DNA from 4 places in the Bacillus sp. DTU_2020_1000418_1_SI_GHA_SEK_038 genome. Region 2 is predicted to be linked to each of the others. Evidence: riboswitches for the same ligand, from Rfam matches in the RefSeq annotation. Region 2 holds a riboswitch; each other region holds the start of a gene.
What was found. Region 2 has a riboswitch for lysine ahead of RRV45_RS03490 (transporter substrate-binding domain-containing protein). Riboswitches for the same ligand answer to the same signal wherever they lie in the genome.
Positions count from the first base shown of each region.

Region 1 (5,073 bases), 1.8 Mb from region 2:
AAAATGAGATATGAATAGTTATAGAAAATTTAGGGGAAATTACGTTCGAAGCAAATCGTTAGCATGAGGGAATAAACAATGGTATACTGTCGTTATATTTATTAATTTTCTTAAAAATAGGAGGCATATCAATGGCTATTATAAACGCTACAGATCAAACTTTTTCTACTGAAACTGGTTCAGGAGTTGTATTGGCAGATTTTTGGGCACCATGGTGCGGACCTTGCAAAATGATTGCTCCAGTACTTGAAGAGCTTGATACAGAAATGGGCGATAAAGTTAAAATCGTCAAGCTTGATGTAGACGAGAACCAAGAAACTGCAGGAAAATATGGTGTCATGAGCATCCCTACTTTAATCGTTTTTAAAGATGGAGAAGTTGTAGACAAAGTGGTTGGCTTCCAGCCTAAAGAAGCTCTTGCAGAACTTCTATCAAAACATGCATAATAAGATTAGATTTGTAAGGGGTCTGACTTAGTCGGCCCCTTACGCATTTCTATTCGGAAGTGATAATAAAATGAATGAAATTATTAAAAATAAATTAATGCTGTTGCCCGATCAGCCGGGGTGCTATTTAATGAAGGACCGTCAAGGAACTATCATCTACGTAGGAAAGGCAAAGGTTTTAAAAAATCGTGTCAGATCCTACTTTACTGGTTCACATGACGGAAAAACACAAAGATTAGTCAATGAAATAGAAGACCTCGAATATATTGTGACATCCTCTAATATGGAAGCATTAATTCTTGAGATGAACTTAATTAAAAAGTACGATCCTAAATATAATGTTATGCTCAAGGACGATAAAACCTATCCATTTATAAAACTAACTGCCGAGAGACATCCCCGCCTCATAACTACCCGAAAGGTCAAAAAAGATAAGGGGAAATATTTTGGGCCTTATCCAAATGTCCATGCTGCAAATGAAACTAAAAAGCTGCTTGACCGAATTTATCCATTAAGAAAATGTACAACCTTGCCTGACCGTGTTTGCCTTTACTATCATTTAGGACAATGTTTAGCTCCCTGTGTAAATGAAGTAAGCGAGCAAGAATATAAAACAATGGTTGATGAGATCACCCGTTTCTTAAATGGAGGCTACAAGGAAATAAAAGCTGAATTAACACAAAAAATGACAGCCGCTGCCGAAGAACTTGACTTTGAAAAGGCAAAGGAGTTTCGGGATAGAATTGCTCATATTGAAGCAACGATGGAAAAGCAAAAGATTACAACTACAGACTTTACAGATCGAGATGTATTCGGGTTCGCTGTCGACAAAGGCTGGATGTGTGTTCAGGTCTTCTTTATTAGACAAGGTAAATTAATCGAACGGGATGTTTCGATGTTTCCAATTTACAATGAGCCCGATGAAGAAATGTTAACTTTTCTAGGTCAATTCTATTTAAAGGCTAATCATTTTAAGCCTAAGGAAATATTGCTGCCCAATACGGTTAATTCCAATATGGCTGAAGAGCTTATAGAAGTAAAAACAATCCAACCGCAACGAGGCCAGAAAAAGGATTTAGTCCAATTAGCTTGTAAAAATGCTAAAATTGCCCTTCAAGAAAAGTTCTCCCTTATTGAAAAGGATGAAGAACGAACCATTAAAGCGGTTGAAAATTTGGGGAACCAGCTAGGGATCTATACCCCTCATCGAATTGAAGCCTTCGATAACTCAAATATTCAAGGAACAGATCCAGTATCTGCCATGGTTGTTTTTATTGATGGCAAGCCAGAGAAAAGAGAATATCGTAAATATAAAATAAAAACCGTGCAGGGTCCGGATGATTATGATTCTATGCGCGAGGTAGTACGTAGAAGATATTCTCGAGTATTAAAAGAAAACCTGCCCCTTCCAGATTTGCTCATTATTGATGGAGGAAAAGGGCATGTTGAAGCAGTAAGAGATGTATTGGAAAATGAATTAAATCTTGATATTCCTATTTCTGGCCTAGTTAAGGATGAGAAGCATAGAACTTCACAGCTCTTGTACGGGAATCCGTTAGAAATGATTCCTCTTGGGCGTAACAGTCAGGAGTTCTATTTGCTGCAAAGAATTCAAGATGAAGTCCACCGTTTCGCCATAACCTTCCATCGTCAGCTAAGAGGAAAAAACGCCTTTCAGTCAGTGCTTGATGAAATCCCTGGGATTGGGGAAAAGCGCAAGAAACAGCTGCTAAAAACCTTTGGGTCCGTCAAAAAGATGAAAGAGGCTAGCATTGAGGAATTTAGAAAAATCGGTATTCCTGCAAATATTGCGGAAGAATTAAAAAGAAAATTACAGGAATAGTATTGTGAGAAGAAATTGAACGTGCTATAATTACTGAAAATTTAATATCACTTTATAGTATTAAAGTGAAGGTAGAGGTGCGAACTTCAATAGTAAAAGCTTGGAGAAGAATGAGCTTCAATGAAAAGCTTTGAAAGGGAATGTTTGCCGAAGTGGACAAAGTCTCATAACTTTTTTCGCTGGTCTTGCATTGAATAAATGTAAGATTGTCAAGACAAAACCGTCTTGGAGAGCTATCTCACTGTGTAAAATCGTATTTTTTTATACGTTTATAAACACAGCAATGAGATAGGATCTCATTGCTTTTTTTTATGCAAAAATCCAATCAATCGGGCATTTTCTGCATAATTTATAAAGGCAATTGAAGGATAGCTGCTAATTCAATAATTTGCAAAATAAGAAAGAGGGGAAAACATGGGACTTATCATCCAAAAATTTGGTGGAACTTCTGTTGCTAATGTAGAAAAGATCCGAAACGTTGCCAATCGTGTAATCGAGGAAAAGAATAGGGGCAATGATGTTATTGTGGTTGTATCCGCAATGGGAAAATCTACAGATCATCTTGTCGGTTTGGCAAAGGAAATTTCCTCCTCTCCAAGCAAAAGAGAAATGGACATGCTTTTAACTACTGGTGAACAGGTGACGATTTCTTTATTAGCAATGGCTTTATCAGAAAAGGGCTTTCCTGCTGTATCCTTAACAGGCTGGCAGGCTGGAATCAAAACAGAGTCAGTACATGGAAATGCAAGAATATTGGATATTGATACTTCAAGGTTGAAGAGTGAGCTTAACCAAGGAAGGATTGTTATAGTTGCGGGGTTCCAAGGAATTACGGAAGACGGAGCCATTTCAACATTAGGGCGTGGGGGGTCAGACACTACGGCAGTCGCAATAGCCGCGGCTTTAAAAGCGGATAAATGCGATATTTATACAGATGTGACTGGAGTGTTTACGACAGACCCGCGCTATGTTAAAGACGCAAGAAAATTATCGGCGGTATCCTATGATGAAATGCTTGAGCTTGCCCATTTAGGAGCTGGCGTTTTGCATCCTAGGGCAGTAGAATTTGCAAAAAACTTTAATATTCCAATTGAGGTTCGTTCAAGCAGTGAAAGAGAAGCGGGCACTATTATTGAGGAGGAAGTAAATATGGAGGAAAATCTAGTTGTACGCGGAATTGCATTTGAGAATGAAATCACAAGAGTCACTGTTATTGGGTTGCCGAATTCTTTAATTGGCTTATCGACAGTTTTCTCTGAATTAGCAAAAAATCATATAAATGTTGATATTATTATTCAAAGTACACTGGCAGAGCAATCAACTAATCTATCCTTCTCGATTAAAAATCAAGATCTCGATGACGCCATAAAGGTTCTAGAAAACTGTAAGATGAAATTAAACTATAGCCGAATTGAGTCAGAGACAGGACTTGCCAAAGTTTCAATTATTGGTTCAGGAATGGTTTCAAACCCAGGGGTAGCAGCAGAGATGTTTGAAGTGCTGGCCTCCAATGACATCGAAGTAAAGATGGTGAGTACATCGGAAATTAAGGTTTCAACGGTTATTGGACAAGAAAAAATGGTACAGGCTGTTGAGGCCCTTCACGAGGCTTTTCATTTATCTGGTATACCAATTGAATCATAAAATAGAGTAGAGGCTGTCATAATGAACAGCCTCTTTATCATTATTTAAAGTTAAAATTCGGTTTTGTCCTTTTTATCCCATTTTATTGTAAACTGAACTTTTCCTTTTCTTTTATTAGGATGTTCATATGCTTCGCAAATGACTTCAGATTGAAGTTCAATTTGTTGAGCAATAAACCCTGCCTCGAGCTGAAAAGTGCATCGGCTATTTTTTTTGCATCGCTCCTGTATGAAAGAACTAGAAAGCTCAAATTCCATTTCACTTTTTGATTCTTTCTTTAGGACTAGGTTTCCCCATGAAGCCTGCTTGAAGAAATCAATCATGTGAGATATTGACTCTTGTGGATATTTACGTGCAAGGCTTTTTCCAGCCCAATATAATATTTCAGGCGTATCATCGCCTAATATGTCGTGTAAAAGAACTTCTCTAATAAGTTCGTATCCAAAGACAGAAATGAACTCGTTTTTTTGTTCAATTGGTCTTAATTCTGTAGCTGTTTCATTCAAGCTTAAATCCCCTCTTTCTATTATTCTTCTATTATATACAAATGAGAAGAAATTTAGATATAGAATGACGAAAAAGCGGACTGTTTTGCAGTGGAAGATTAATGCTTTTTTGATATATTAAACCAAAAGTGTTAACACTTAATAATAATGGTTAATACATAATTAATAGGGAAAAATATACAATACTAATATATTTTTATGATTTTAATATTTAAAATATTTTATGTAATCGTTTCCTTGACGCTCTAAGATGTTGGGAGTAAAATGGACATGTCACATAATTGTAAGAAAATGATATGCCATTTTCGAATTGATGTTTTGGTGAAAATTCTTATATACGAAGTAACGACACCATACATCTTGCAAAAAATTAGGGGGGTAAATCATGGCGGGTAATCGAGAGTTTTTAAGTCGCAGATTGCATTCATTACTAGGTGTTATACCAGTAGGGCTATTTTTAGTTCAGCATCTAGTAGTCAATCATTTTGCAACAGGGGGAGAGGAGTCTTTTAATAAGGCAGCAGGTTTTATGGAGAGTCTGCCGTTTAGAATTATCTTAGAAACATTTATTATTTTCTTGCCTTTATTATTTCATGCCATCTATGGGCTTTATATTGCTTTTACAGCAAAAAAT
Region 1 covers NZ_CP135435.1:3,314,765-3,319,837, reverse strand. The annotation lists gene trxA (thioredoxin) at 132-446, shown strand; gene uvrC (excinuclease ABC subunit UvrC) at 517-2,289, shown strand; lysine riboswitch at 2,354-2,533, shown strand; gene RRV45_RS16620 (aspartate kinase) at 2,704-3,933, shown strand; gene RRV45_RS16615 (YslB family protein) at 3,984-4,439, opposite strand; gene RRV45_RS16610 (succinate dehydrogenase cytochrome b558 subunit) at 4,825-5,073, shown strand, end outside.
Region 1: another riboswitch for lysine. It lies ahead of RRV45_RS16620 (aspartate kinase); the one in region 2 lies ahead of RRV45_RS03490 (transporter substrate-binding domain-containing protein).

Region 2 (5,073 bases):
TTCTCCGCCGTTTTGTACCCCAATCATGCAAATGGCTTCATGTGGATATGGCGGGGGTAATGGAAAGTGAAGAAAACGGTTATTATCCGAAAACCGCAACAGGATTTGGTGCGAGATTACTTGCAGATTTTACAGTTCATGTTTCAAAGTAAATGTAATATGGCTATAAGAGACACTTACTTTTCTATATAATAACTAAATTGTCGTTGGATTCAGCAGAACTTGTCCTTGATGTACGGAGTAATCACCAGCGCAGAGAAATGAAGCCAACGACATTTACATACTGAGTTGAGATTGCTTAATCATGAATTTATTTTGGGAGGAACCCGTTTGTTAACTAGCGAACAATTAATAGACATTAAAGAACTTCAGCAAGCATGTGAGGCTTCAGAAACATTTGACCTTAAGCTCAATTGGGATATGCTGAAAACTCGGACAGGAAAAGATAGAGAGGATTTTTTCTATTACGAGGATGAAAAATTAGTAGGTTTTATCGGTCTATATGGCTTTGGAAATAAGGTTGAAATATGTGGAATGGTTCATCCAGATTTCCGCCGAAAAGGAATCTTTACTGGGCTTTTTCATGAAGCCCTTCACGAAGTAAAAGAAAAAGGCTATAGGAAGGTTCTTTTAAATGCCCCTTCTAATTCAAAATCAGCAAAAGATTTTCTAGAAAGGATCCCATGTAAGTATTCTTTTTCGGAATATCAAATGAAGTGGGAAGAAACAGAGATGGACAAATCCGAGGATGTGACTCTTAGACTATCAACTCCAGACGATTTTGAACTAGAAGTTCAATTGGAGGTTCAATGCTTTGGATTTGAAGAAGAGGAAGCGAGAGCCTACAATACTCAAAGATATGTTGATGACCAATATTATATAATTTTGTCTAGTGGAAAGGCGGTAGGGAAAATTCGAGTTTCTCACCTTGGTGGTGAAGCTTGGATTTATGGTTTTGCCGTACTTCCCGAGTTTCAAGGAAAAGGAATTGGGCGGAAGGCCTTAACAAATATTGTCCTAAAGGAACATAAGGCAGGTTTTCCTATTTTCCTAGAGGTGGAAGCGAAAAACGCTCATGCGTTACGATTATATGAATCATGCGGATTTAGAGCCTATCACTCCCAGGATTATTATGAGATTTAAGATTGTATGATAAAGGATAGGTGTTTCCTTCCATATGAATCTAGGTAACTTGACATATTTTATCGTATATTGTAGACTACATGTAACAATTTAATAAGGCCTCACTTTTACTAGTGAGGTAGAGGCGCGATATTTAATAGTCTTTAGTGGAGCTTGAGAAGCAATGATGCTAGAGAGAAGGAAATTTCGCCGAAGCTTGTAATATTCTCAGTATTACCGGCTGGGTCTGCAGTTAAGAGCTGCAGGACTGTCTCAATAAACTTCCCGGTTTATTGAGGGGTGCTATCTCATTTAGGGAAAAGAAGAGGACTTAAGGGCAACGAATGTAACGAGACCTGAGTTTATCCCAGGTCTCTTTTTATTTTGTGAATTACCAAAATAAATGGAATATTGCCATTATTAAGAGGTGGCAGTCATACCTAGTTAAATGGAAAAATATACTAAACTATTATAGCAAAAGGGGAGTATGATCATGAGGAAAAAATTATCATTATTTTTAGTAATGTCTTTATCTATGATTTTGCTTTTAGCAGGATGTGGTACAAGCGGTGATACTGAAAAAGCAAAAGACTCAGGCAGCGCAGGCGATGATTCTAAGGGAACTTTTAAGGTCGGTATGGAAGCAGGATATGCACCATTCAACTGGACACAAATAGATGATTCCAATGGCGGTGTGAAAATCGATGGCAATGCAGAGTATGCAGGCGGATACGATGTGGAAATTGCAAAAAAGATTGCTGAAGGCTTAGGAAAAGAACTAGTCATTGTGAAAACAGAATGGGACGGCCTTGTTCCAGCCTTACAATCAGGCAAATTAGATGCCATTATTGCAGGTATGTCACCGACAGAAGAACGTAAACAGACAATTGATTTCTCAGAAAACTATTATACATCACATTTTGTAATGGTTGTTAAAAAGGGTGGTCCTTTTGAAGGGGCAACTTCTATTCAAGACTTTAAGGGTGCCAAAATTACTGGTCAGTTAAATACATCTCACTACGCTGTAATCGACCAAATTGAAGGCGTACAGAAAAAGCCGGCTATGGATAATTTCCCTGCGATGCGTGTAGCTTTAGAATCAGGAATAATTGATGGATATGTTTCAGAACGTCCTGAAGGAATCAGTGCTTCTTCGGCTAATGCTAACTTTGCAATGGTAGAATTTGAAGATGGATTTGAAGCAGATGAGGCAGATACAGCGGTAGCAGTTGGACTAGTTAAAGGCAGTGACTTAACAGAGAAAATCAATGAAATTTTAGCAGGCATCTCTGAAGAAGAGCGCCAAAATATTATGGATACTGCGGTCAAAAATCAACCAGCAGCAGAATAATGTAGAAGTGAATACCGGCTGCATCCCATTGCAGCCGGTATTTAGATTTTGTCTAGCTTCCGCATTTCTATTAGGGGGGAAAGTATGAGCTTAGAGTGGATTTTAACAATGATTTCAAACAACTGGCCGATGTTCCTTCGTGGAGCAGGGATGACACTCTTTGTTTCCATAATTGGTACAGTCATTGGAGGAATTATAGGGTTATTGGCAGGAGTCATACGAACAATTCCTGTGCCTGAAAATAAATTCAAACGAATATTTTTAAAAGCAGTAAATGCCATTCTTTCTATTTATATAGAATTTTTCCGAGGAACACCGATGATTGTACAGGCCATGGTTATTTTTTATGGTTCTGCATTAGCATTTGGCATAGATATGAATGTAACAGTTGCAGCAATCGTGATCGTATCGATTAATACGGGGGCATATATGGCCGAAATTGTTCGAGGTGGTGTTATTTCAATCGATCGAGGACAGTTTGAAGCTGCTCAAGCGGTTGGGATGAATCATGTGCAAACGATGCTCAATGTCGTATTGCCGCAAGTCATTCGCAATATTTTACCGGCAACTGGTAATCAATTTATAATTAATATTAAAGATACATCCGTACTGAACGTCATTGGCGTAACAGAACTGTATTTCCAAACAAAAACAGTGGCTGGAATCAGCTTCAAATACTTTGAACCATTCTTTGTTGCGTGTGTTCTGTATTTCGTCATGACTTTTACGGTAACACTCATTCTGCGCTACTGGGAAAGAAAATTAGATGGACCGGAAAATTACAGCATGACTGAATCAAAAGCTTAGTAATCAGAAAAGCGCGATGTCCTACCAAAAGCTACGCTTTTGGTCGTGCGATGTATCACTGACGATGCATTCCTTGTCCTGTCGCATTGTCAACACTAGTACGTCCTGTACGTCGGGGCTAGGCGCTAAAGCTAGACAAAAACGAAGGAGGAGCACTTTTGGAAAAAGTAATTGAAGTACAGCATTTAAGCAAATCCTTTGGATCACATGAAGTATTAAAAGATATCGATTTTTCCGTAAATAAAGGGGAAGTTGTTTGTATTATTGGTTCATCCGGTTCCGGTAAATCGACTCTTCTTCGTTGTATAAATCTTTTAGAAAAGCCAAGCGGCGGTCAAATTATTTATCATGGTGAAAATATTTTAGACGATAAACATGATATTCATGCTTACCGCACAAAGCTTGGAATGGTTTTTCAGCAATTTAATCTTTTTAATAATCACACTGTTCTCAGCAATTGTGTTGTCGGCCAGGTGAAGGTATTAAAGCGCTCAAAAGAAGAAGCGGAAAAAATTGCTATGAAATATTTAAAGGTCGTTGGCATGGACCAATATGTAAATGCAAAGTCTAAGCAGTTATCTGGAGGGCAAAAACAGCGGGTAGCCATTGCACGAGCACTTTCTATGGAGCCGGATGTTATGTTATTTGATGAACCGACTTCAGCCCTTGATCCGGAGATGGTTGGAGAGGTTCTTAAAGTCATGAAGGAGCTCGCTGAAACAGGTCTTACCATGTTGATTGTTACGCATGAAATGGAGTTTGCCCGGGAAGTTTCAGATCGTATCGTATTTATGGATAAAGGGGTTATTGCCGAGGAGGGAACGCCAGAGCAAATCTTTAATCACCCAACGCAAGAACGTACGAGAGAATTCTTGAAACGTACATTAAAATAAACCTAGTGTACAGATATTGGAACAAGTAGGGTTCCAACGGTCCACGCTTAATACAAGAAAGGCGTTCATAAAGTATCCAATTAACTTTATGAACGCCTATTTTCGGTGTCATTTTATACTGGCTGAATGATATGAGAAAGAGAAGTCATGCTTTGAGAGAGTATTTCTACAAAACAGAAAGCCGGTTGTCAGCGTGGACAATCGGCTTTTATTCGTCAGATTCTGCATCTAACCACGTTTGTGACCATTTTTCTATTTCCTTCATAATTGGCTCCAAGGCTAGACCTTTTTCAGTTAAGGAATACTCGATTCGCACTGGTGTTTCCGGGTAGACTTCACGTTTGACGATTCCTTGGTTTTCAAGATCCTTCAGTCGTTCTGAAAGGACTCTTCCGCTTATGCCAATTGAGGATTCTAACGCACAGAAACGTTTTGTCCCTGTTAGAAGCTGGTAAATCACGAGGCCAGTCCAGCGTTGACTCAAGATACTCATGGCATTCTCGAATCGAGGACAAACAAGAGATTTATTCATCGTCCATCACCCCTGTATTTATATAATAACATATTGCGATAATCATTATAATTACCTTACATCATAAATTCACTTGACACAAGTGCCTTTGAAAAATATAATTACTTACATAAAGTAACTAACTTATAAAACTGAAATTTAGGATCATTATTTTAAAATATACGAATTACGAAATGGGATTTAATTTGGGATAAATGGAGGGTTAGCATGAATCTTGAAGCGGATGTATGCATCGTTGGTGCTGGCCCTGGCGGAGCGCTATTAGGGTATTTGCTGGCGAAGAATAATATTTCAACGATTGTTGTCGAGCGTCATGACGGGATTGATAAAGAATTCCGAGGAGAACATTTAAATAAGGATGGAGAAGC
Region 2 covers NZ_CP135435.1:678,267-683,339, forward strand. The annotation lists gene RRV45_RS03480 (leucyl aminopeptidase family protein) at 1-152, shown strand, start outside; gene RRV45_RS03485 (GNAT family N-acetyltransferase) at 331-1,143, shown strand; lysine riboswitch at 1,255-1,436, shown strand; gene RRV45_RS03490 (transporter substrate-binding domain-containing protein) at 1,616-2,473, shown strand; gene RRV45_RS03495 (amino acid ABC transporter permease) at 2,558-3,280, shown strand; gene RRV45_RS03500 (amino acid ABC transporter ATP-binding protein) at 3,439-4,173, shown strand; gene RRV45_RS03505 (winged helix-turn-helix transcriptional regulator) at 4,382-4,705, opposite strand; gene RRV45_RS03510 (FAD-dependent monooxygenase) at 4,913-5,073, shown strand, end outside.

Region 3 (5,073 bases), 850 kb from region 2:
TGCTTTATAATAAATTATGTTCTAAAAACGGCCCAGTGCAGAGGAGTGATTATCACTTCTCTTTTTTCTTGTGAATAAAGTTTTTTTACAAGGAAAAAACAGGCTCTACTCTAGTTTATGAGGTATAATCTAATACATCATATAAAGAAATAACTTATACATATTTATACTCATATACTAAGGAGCAGAAATATGGAGAAAGAAGATTTAAAGCTATTACAGCAAAAAGTAACCAAACTTAGGGCCGAGGGAAAATATAAGGAAACGATTGAGGCATGCTATCATCTTCTGAAGAGCGGAAAAGAATGCAATGATTTTAAATCTATTTTAACTGCCCATATAAATCACGCTGCTTCCTATTATTGTATTGGTGATACAGAGGAAGCTTTTAATAGTATTGAAGCCTATGTTGAAGTTTGCAGCCGTTTTGGAGACGAAGCAGATCTATTACATCAGTACAATGTATTGTTTTTGCTTTATGAATATAATAAGGATTTTGCGAAGGCCAAGGCGACACTGGAGAATTGCATTGGGTTAGGAAAGAAATTAGAGAAATATAATATAGTTAGCAATGGATATAGCAATATCAGTCATGTTTTGATGGAGGAAGGCAATTATGGGGCAGCCTTAGAAGCGGGGCAAAAGGGACTAGAGGCGTCTAAATTACACAAACCTGCCAGTCCTATTCTTGAACTGAGAGTAAAGCTAAACATTGCAAAAGCTTATCTTGAGCTCAATCATTTTCATGCTTCCAAAGCACTAATTAATGAAATGATCCATGACCCCATTTTAGAATCCTTTATAAGGGAAAAGTCTCAATGCTATCATTTACAAGGCAGCTGGTATAGGAAGCAAAAAATATTTAAGGAAGCATTTGACTCTTTAACTGTTGCAAAGGAATTAGTGGAAAGCTATCGTGATTTATACCTATTAAAATCAATTCAAGAAGAGCGATGCCAATTATGTGAGCAGATGGAGGATGTTCAGTTAGGGTATCGTGTTCAAAAGGAATATATATCCTTGTTAAACGAAATTAATAAACAAGAATTAGCATTAACGGCTTTAAAGCTTGAAATTAAACATAGTATGTCTGATTTTAAAAGGAAAGCCAATACCGATTTTTTAACAGGTATCTTTAATCGAAGCTATTTAGAAACCACCTCAAAAGAGTGGTTAGAACAAGCATCTGTCAAAGATGAAAATATTGTCTGTATCTTATTTGACATCGATAATTTTAAAATCATTAATGATCAGTACGGTCACCTTTTTGGTGATGAGGTTATTAAGCAAGTAAGTAATGCTTGTTCAAAAACAATGAAGGAAAATGAGCTATTCGCCCGCTATGGCGGGGATGAATTTGTCGTATTGGTAAGGGGCGCTTCACTTGAAAGTGGCAAGAAAAGGGCTGAAGAAATGAGGGGGATTATCGGTAATGTAAAGATTGAAATGGGAGGAAACAGTGTATCCATAACATCCAGTATGGGGGTTACGGATAACTTAGACGGAAAAGTACGATCATTTCAAGAACTATTCCATCATGCAGATCTCGGACTTTACGAGGCCAAAAAAAGCGGAAAAAATAACGTTTGTGTTAAGTTAGCCGATAAGGAATAACAGAAGCCCGCTCCTAACCTAAGGTGCGGGCTCTTCTAATGATCAAGCATTTACTGGCTGAAGTGTTTGCAATACTTCCTGCAATGCAGTCATTTCCGTATTATTTAAAGGAACCAATGGAAGCCGGACTCCGCCAACCTGAATGCCTTGCAGATTAAGAGCAGCTTTTACCGGTGTTGGATTTGGAGCATTAAATAAAGCATTCATAACCGGAAGAAGCTCGCGATGGGCAGCTGCGGCTTTCTGAAGCTCACCGTTTTTAAAGCTATTAATCATGTCTTGCATTTCGTTCCCGATAATATGGGCAGCTACAGAAACAATCCCTGCTCCTCCAATAGCCAGGACCGGTAGTGTAAGGCCATCATCCCCGCTGTATAGAGTAAAGTCAGCTGGCGTCTCGCTGATGATTTGGGCCATAGTGTCTAAGTCACCGCTAGCTTCCTTAATGGCCACGATATTTTGAATTTCTGAAAGTCTTACAATGGTCTCAACTGACATATTCACAACGCTTCGTCCCGGAATATTGTATAGCATGATCGGTAAAGACGTTGCTTCAGCAATCGCTTTAAAATGCTGATACATGCCTTCTTGAGATGGTTTGTTATAGTATGGAGCAACAAGCATGATGCCATCCACTCCAGCCTCCTCAGCCTTTCTAGTCAGGCTAATGGAAGCTCTTGTATTATTCGATCCTGTACCAGCTATGATAGGAACTCTGCCGTTAGCTGCCTCAACAACAAACTTAAATAGAGCCACTTTCTCTTCCTCTGTTAAAGTTGGCGACTCACCAGTCGTACCTGCGACAACTAACCCATCAGACCCATTCTCGATTAAATAGTTAACTAAATTTTTTGTCGCTTCAAAATCAACCTCACCGTTATGATCAAATGGCGTAACCATTGCTGTAAGTACTTGACCAAAATTCATAACTTCACACACCCTTTTTTTAAAATGATAAGAAAGTTTAAGTTTTCTCGAGTTTGAGAACTGTCTAGCTCCAGCGCCTACCCCCTCGAGGTCATAAGCCAATCTACCCTGAAAGGTAAAGTACACCTTTCCGTGTAGATCGTCTTATGCTTGTCGGGGGTGATCAAGGCGCTTCCGCTTTTCTTATTAAAAAGTAGAGGTGATAGGGCCTATTTAAAACTAAACGCAAAAAAGCAACAACGAGGGACTCGCTGCTGCTATAGAAACAATAGTGTGGAAATTCACCGTTTCTTGTGCGATAGCCCTCCATATAGTCTCTCCTATATGACAGTCCTGTATTTATTCAACACAGGCCCAGCTTTAAGAACATGAGATTCCTAAAACTTCGGCAAATTCCCCTTTCGACAATCATCATAGGGTCTCATTATCCTCCGATTGTGTACTGATGGTCTTTGCGCCTCTATCCTCACTTCAAAAAGTTCTTGAAATAAGAAATTATTTAATTGTATTCCATGTTAACTGAAAGTTTCCTTAATTGCAAGACATATTTAGAAATGTTTTTCCAGAAGCTTACTATAGCACTCGATTCAAGAATGCTTTTGTCCGATCAAATTGAGGGTTGGAGAATAGTTGATCCGGATGGCCGGACTCCGCAATTTCTCCGTTATCCATAAACAGAACTTGATTGGCGACTTCTTTAGCAAAGCCCATTTCATGAGTAACGACTATCATCGTCATTTGCTCTTCAGCAAGTTTTTTCATTACTTGCAGCACTTCACCAGTTAATTCAGGGTCTAGAGCTGACGTAGGCTCATCAAACAGAAGAATTTCAGGCTCCATCATTAAGGCTCTAGCAATAGCAACCCTTTGTTTTTGTCCGCCTGAGAGGTTTCCAGGATACACGCCTGCTTTATCAGCTAACCCAATCTTCTCGAGAATTTCCATGCTGCGCTTCTGAAGGGATTCCGCCGTTTCCTTTTTTACCATCTTAGGAGCAATTTCTAAATTTTCTTTTACCGTTAGGTGAGGAAATAGATTAAAGTGCTGAAAAACCATACCCATTTTGGAAGTAATCCGATTCAGTTCCTGCGGTTTGGAGTACACGCCGTTCTTCACTAGATAATCACCGTCAATACAAATGCTGCCATCATCAATTTTTTCAAGATGAATCAGACTGCGAAGCATAGTGCTTTTTCCAGAACCGGATGGGCCAATGACAGCGATAACATCATTTTTTTGAACATCAAATGTAATTTGCTTTAGGACATTTAAATGACCGAATGATTTTTTTAGGTTGGATACTTCTATGATAGCCATAATATCAATCCTTCTTATTCAAATTTATAGCGCCGTTCTAGCCATTTAAATAGCACTGTTAAAATAAGCGTAATACCTAAATAAATAATACCGGCGATGAAAAACGGCACAATCGTAAAGTCGCGGTTAACAGCTGTCTGGGCAAAGTGTAAAAGCTCCGGTACAGCGACAGCATATAGCAATGCCGTATCCTTAACAAGTGTCACCGATTCATTTGAAACAGCAGGGAGCGCAATTCGGAACATTTGCGGCAGGACAATTCGTGTCGTTGTCTGCCATTTGCTTAAGCCAAGCACCTGGGAAGCCTCATATTGTCCCTTATCAATAGCCAAAAGGCCTCCACGGAAAATTTCCGCGAAATAGGCAGCATAATTCAAGATAAAGCCCAAGCAGGCAGCTACAAAACGATCAAGCACTAAATATTCCCCAATTACAGGTATTAAAGGAAGCCCGAAACAAATAAATAATAATTGCAATAGGAGCGGGGTTCCACGCATCACATAAATATAGCCTTGTGCCAACCATGAAAGCGGCTTGATCGAACTTTTAACAGCTAGAGTCAAAAGAAAGCCTAATGGAATGGACACAACGATGGCAATAATAAATAAAAGAATGGTCATCTGAGCCCCTTCAAGCATGGGCTTAATAATTGTCAGAATGTATTCCATCATGAAAGAATTCCTCCAAAAACAAAACAGGCTTTCCGAGGGAAACCCTGTTTGCTTCTATAATTTGTACGATTAATTTAGAACTTTGTCTTCACCGAACCATTTTTCTGAGATTTCAGCAGCGGTACCGTCTGCGCTTAACTCATCAAGGGCTTTTTGCAGTTCTTTTAATAATTCATCGTTGCCTTTTTTCACACCTACACCGTATTCCTCTGGTGCTAATGATTCGTCAAGGACCTTAAATGTACCCTCTTCTTGGGCCATATAATAATCAATCACGACTTCATCAATGATAACCGCATCCACACGGCCGGCCTTTAAATCACTTAGGGCAAGGACATTATCCGCGTATTCAGAAACAGACTTGATGCTGTCCTTAATCGGGTTGGCATTTAAGGCATCAGATGCAGAGGAAAGTCCTTGAAGGCCAATTACCTTCCCATCTAAATCAGCTAAAGCGCTAATGTCAGAATCTGCTTTCGTTGCAATAACCTGAGCATTCGCTAAATAAGGCTTTGTGAAAAGAACCATTTCTTTACGCTTATCA
Region 3 covers NZ_CP135435.1:4,298,064-4,303,136, reverse strand. The annotation lists gene RRV45_RS21280 (NCS2 family permease) at 1-10, shown strand, start outside; gene RRV45_RS21275 (tetratricopeptide repeat-containing diguanylate cyclase) at 193-1,614, shown strand; gene dapA (4-hydroxy-tetrahydrodipicolinate synthase) at 1,657-2,541, opposite strand; lysine riboswitch at 2,833-3,012, opposite strand; gene RRV45_RS21265 (amino acid ABC transporter ATP-binding protein) at 3,115-3,858, opposite strand; gene RRV45_RS21260 (amino acid ABC transporter permease) at 3,873-4,529, opposite strand; gene RRV45_RS21255 (amino acid ABC transporter substrate-binding protein) at 4,599-5,073, opposite strand, start outside.
Region 3: another riboswitch for lysine. It lies ahead of dapA (4-hydroxy-tetrahydrodipicolinate synthase); the one in region 2 lies ahead of RRV45_RS03490 (transporter substrate-binding domain-containing protein).

Region 4 (5,073 bases), 1.5 Mb from region 2:
TTTTGACGTTAGCATCGTTTAGAGCAAAGTTCGCTGCAACTGTTCCTTGGAATGGGTCGATAAACGCAGTACGGAAAACGAACTCATTTACAGATCCATCTTCACGTACAGTTACAGTTGGGCTTGTACCAGATGGTGAGATAAGAACAGTCTTATTGTCGTTAGCAATTTGCGCTTGTGCTACTGTGTTACCACTTGTAGCAGCACCGATGATTGCTGTAACTTTATCTTGGCTTGTTAATTTAATGGCAGCATTTGTTGCTTCAGCTGCATCTGATTTATTATCAACTTTGACAAGTTCAATTTTCTTTCCATCTACACCGCCAGCTGCGTTGATTTCTTCAACAGCAAGTTCCACTCCAGAAGCAATTCCTGATCCATATGATGCTACTTGACCTGAAAGTTCTAAGTTAGCACCGATTTTAATTGTATCCCCCTCTTTAGAACTAGAACCGCCTGAACCTGCTTCCTTACTGCCACTACATCCAGCAAGGATACCAGCCATTAATGTTGTAGCCATTAAGACTGATGTGATTTTTTTCTTGAAAACCATTTAGTTTTCCCCCTTTTTTCTATTTCTGTTTGTTCAAATATTTTAAAACATAGAAAGGTATTTTTGAGCTAGATTAATTAGTATAGAATAATCTATCTGCAACCTTCTATTACTAGTCAGTCTATTTTCCTAATTTAAGCAAATAGATTAGGAATTAAAATATTTCTGACTATTTATTTAATATATTGATAGTATATTATTTTTCGATTAGTCTGTCAAAACAATATTTTTGAAATAGTATTTTTTTAGGAATAATCTAGTACACTTCTTAATATAAGAGTATTTTCACGTTTAAAAAGGAACTTACATGAAAATTTTATTAGTGAAAAAAAGACCTTCCCGTATTCGGAAAGGTCAAAATAAATATTATTCAAATTACAACGCAAGGTTTTTCTGTTTTTTCCCAGCAACTATTATCACTATTAATAGCATGAAAGCTACTGCCAATAGAGCAAGTAAAGAGCTGCCTGTAAAACCTAATATTAAATAGCCTACAGCTGAGATAGCTGCGCTAATTAGAGCATAAGGCAGCTGTGTCATGACGTGATCAATGTGATTGCAGCCAGCACCAGTTGAAGAGAGTATTGTTGTATCGGAAATAGGTGAACAATGGTCGCCAAAAACAGCTCCAGCTAAAACGGCTGCCATAGCTGGCAATAAAAGATTGATGTCTGTTGCTGCAGCAATATGGCCAGCAATCGGGAGCAATATACCAAAAGAGCCCCATGATGTTCCAGTACTGAATGCCATAATGCCTGCTAATATAAATAAAATAAACGGCAATAAGGCAATATTCATGTTGGAGTTTTCAACGATGTTAGCCATATATAGTCCTGTTTCCAATCGTCCGATTAAATCTGATATGGTCCAGGCAAACAATAGAATATAAACCGCCGGCAGCATCGATTTCATGCCAGATAGAAGTCCTTTGCCTAAAATGCCGCCATCTACCCCTTTTAAAACAAAGGCTTGGCGGAAAAACATCGCCATAGTTACAAATAAACCTAAAAGCCCGCCGATCATAAGGGACTTCGAAACATCTGTGTTTTCAAAAATCTTGATAATAGTTGCTGTCCCTTCTGTAGCTTCATACCCCGTCCAAAACATCATTCCAACAGTGCCCAATATTAACGTTATAATTGGCCATAGTAAATCACCGACAGTTCCCTTTGTGCTTGTTGGGAGATCATCTTTTAATTCTCCAGCAAGCGGTTTATCCGGGTCATAGACTAAACCCTCTTTCACGGCGCGAATCTCATGAATTCTCATTGGACCAATTTCGAAATTTCTTAAGGCTACAATGAATACCATTGCTAACGTGGTCCAAACATAGAGATTCATTGGAATCATTTGCAGAAAAGCCGAAAAGGCTGAGTACTCTGTTACATGATTCGCTGTTAAAATAGTTCCGATTAGCGTAATAATATAAGCCCCCCAGCTCGAAACTGGTGAAACGACACAAACAGGGGCAGAGGTTGAGTCAATTAAATAGGCAAGCTTTGCCCGGGATACTTGTTGCCTATCTGTAATAGGCCGGGATATTTGCCCAACAGCCAGTGCGTTAAAATAATCATCAATAAAAATAATAATACCTAAAACTGCCCCGACAATTTGCGCACCTGCACGAGTTTTCACCCGTTTCATAGCCCATTCTCCAAATGCACGGCTTCCGCCAGTTATAGAAATAAAAGCTGTGATCATTCCCAAAATGAGCAGGAACATAATGATATATACATTCCATGTATTTAGCTTTCCATCTGCAACGAAAATCCCCTTAACAGAATCATAAATAATTGCTAAGGTGTTTGTAATGCGAAACTCACCTAATATAAAAGCTGCTGATACTATCCCCACTCCTAATGAAAGCAATACCCGTCTAGTCATAATAACCATAACGATAGCCAGCAGCGGGGGTATCAGTGAAAAAACTGTGTTCTCCACAATGTTTTTCCTCCTTATTTTTTGTGGGAGGGAATCATGAAAGGTGATAGAGCCAAATAAAAAAGAGTAACGATAGAGAAAAGTCTACCATTACTCATCATAAGCAATTAGTTTCTCCATCACGATCTGTAGCTCCCCAATATGAAGGCTGTTTCAGTTTACGAATACTTTTCCCTCATAATGACAGTGTTACTCTTGTTCAAAGTAACCCCAGCAAAATAATGGTTGACACCATTTATTTTACTTCGGCAAAATTCCCTTTTAACTGTAGTCATCGTTGTCATCCTCATACAGTCTACTCTTGAATTTGGCACCTCTACCTCACCGGACTTGATAAGGTTTATTTGAATGTCTCTACAAATATATCAAAATAGTAACTCTGTTTCAAGCTGATCATTTAAAAGCAGTATCACAGCTAATAATAATGACGTTTAACTCCTGCTTTAAATCAATATCATAAGGAATTACTTTTTCTCCATGATGCTCCATGATTCGAATATGGGGCCGGTCTCCTAAGCCAGTATTTTGTCCTGAAACAATTCCTTTTCTTCCATCATTTAAAACAACCGACAAACCAACTGGATAAATAGCAACCGCCAGTCGAAAAGCTTCTACCACTTTTTGATCAAATAATGATCCCGAACCAGCATAAAGAACTTCGAGTGCTTCACTTGGGAGCATCGCTTTTCTATAAACTCGATTAGAGGTGATTGCATCAAACACATCTGCTACAGCAATTATTTTTCCAAAATAATGAATGTCAGGTCCTAGCAAACCTCTAGGATAGCCTGTTCCATTCAGGCGTTCATGATGCTGATAGGCACAATGGGCTACTAAGAGGGGAATCGTATGCACTTTCCTCAAAATTTGGAATCCCTCATCTGCATGCTGTTTGATTGCCTCATACTCAATATCCGTCAGCTTTTCGGGCTTAAGCAAAATATCTAATGATACTTTTAGTTTGCCTATATCATGAAAAATAGCGCCAAGCCCTAGTATCTCAAGTTCTTTCGTTGAAAGTCTTAACTCCATACCGATTGCCAATGAATAAAGTGTTACATTCAGAGAATGGGTAAAAATATAATTATCGTATGTATATGCATCTGCTATTAAATTCAATAATTCCGATTTCTCTTTTATTTCAGTTAAAAGATACCGAATTATTTCAGAAAATCGCTTGGAAGCCTGTTCTACCACAAACGAATTGGTTATATCAAGATCATTTTGTATTTCCTGAAATGTAGAGCATATCGTTTGTATTGCTTCCCTGCGCATGGAATCCGAAAGTGTGCCCTCGTACTCTATATCCTCAGTTTCACTGTCTTTAATAAAAATATAAGTTATTCCCAAATCTTGAAGACGCTGTATCATTGAATCTTTTAAGATAATTCCTTTATTTAGCAATATTTGACCTTTTTCATTGTATATCGCTTTTGCAAGAATTGTTCCGGCGTCAACTGATGCTGTCCCGACTAGTCTCATGTAATACACCTTTTCGTTGCATAATTTACTATCATATTTTTGTTGGAAATTTATGTACTATTTTTTCTATGTTAAACTAAATTGTCGTTGGATTCATTGAACAAGCCTTGATGTACGGAGTAATCACCAGCGCAGAGAAATGAAGCCAATGACATTTACATTCTGGGTTGAGATTTTGCAAAATCATGAATTTATCTAGAATATTATTCTTGTTTTTGCGACATTTTTCCTATTATTTCTACATTAACCTTTTATCGAGGGAAATTTCAACTGACATAAGTCCTAAAATTTCTTTTGTAATTATTAATGAAGAAAATTGGACACTAATTTCGAAAATCGTGACTGTAGCTCTTATACAACAAAAACTAACATGATTAAATTTTACTCCCAACCCAGGCATGAAAATGTTTAAACCCCGTCCATACTGATAGATGACATAAGCAGGTTCAGTGCGTGTCTTTTTTTGGTGACCTCGATCCTGTAACAAAAACTGCTTGAATGAGTTTGGAGTTCAACCCTTTGTGAGCACCTGCAATCGGGTGACTACGGACAGAAAAATACTTATTGTCAAACTCGTTCCCTGTTTATGATCTTGTTTAAGAATAGGTGGTTATGATGGAAGTATTGTTGGAACGTTGTGCAGGTTTAGATGTTCATGCGGAAAGTATTGTTGTTTGTGTACTTAAAGGGAACGATGATAACGAGTTAACAACTGAGATTGAGACTTTCCCTACCTTTACAAAAGATTTATTTCGTCTCTTAAAATGGCTAGAAGAAAAACAAGTTACACACCTTGCGATGGAAAGTACAGGTGTTTATTGGAAGCCAGTGTTTAATATTCTGGAAGACTTTTTTGATATCACCTTAGCTAACGCCCAAAGGATTAAGAACGTCCCTGGTCGTAAGACCGATGTAAGTGATGCAGAATGGATAGCCAAGTTGTTAAGGGTAGGTTTGATAGAAAAAAGTTTTATTCCACCCTCAGACATACGTGAGCTTCGGGATCTTACTCGACTTCGAAAAAAGTGGATAGGACATATCACTTCTGAAAAGAACCGTATTCAAAAAACTTTTGAGAGTTCGAATATTAAGCTAAG
Region 4 covers NZ_CP135435.1:3,694,221-3,699,293, forward strand. The annotation lists gene RRV45_RS18480 (ABC transporter substrate-binding protein) at 1-553, opposite strand, end outside; gene RRV45_RS18485 (Na+/H+ antiporter NhaC family protein) at 929-2,494, opposite strand; lysine riboswitch at 2,616-2,821, opposite strand; gene RRV45_RS18490 (HD-GYP domain-containing protein) at 2,888-3,976, opposite strand; gene RRV45_RS18495 (IS110 family RNA-guided transposase) at 4,592-5,073, shown strand, end outside.
Region 4: another riboswitch for lysine. It lies ahead of RRV45_RS18485 (Na+/H+ antiporter NhaC family protein); the one in region 2 lies ahead of RRV45_RS03490 (transporter substrate-binding domain-containing protein).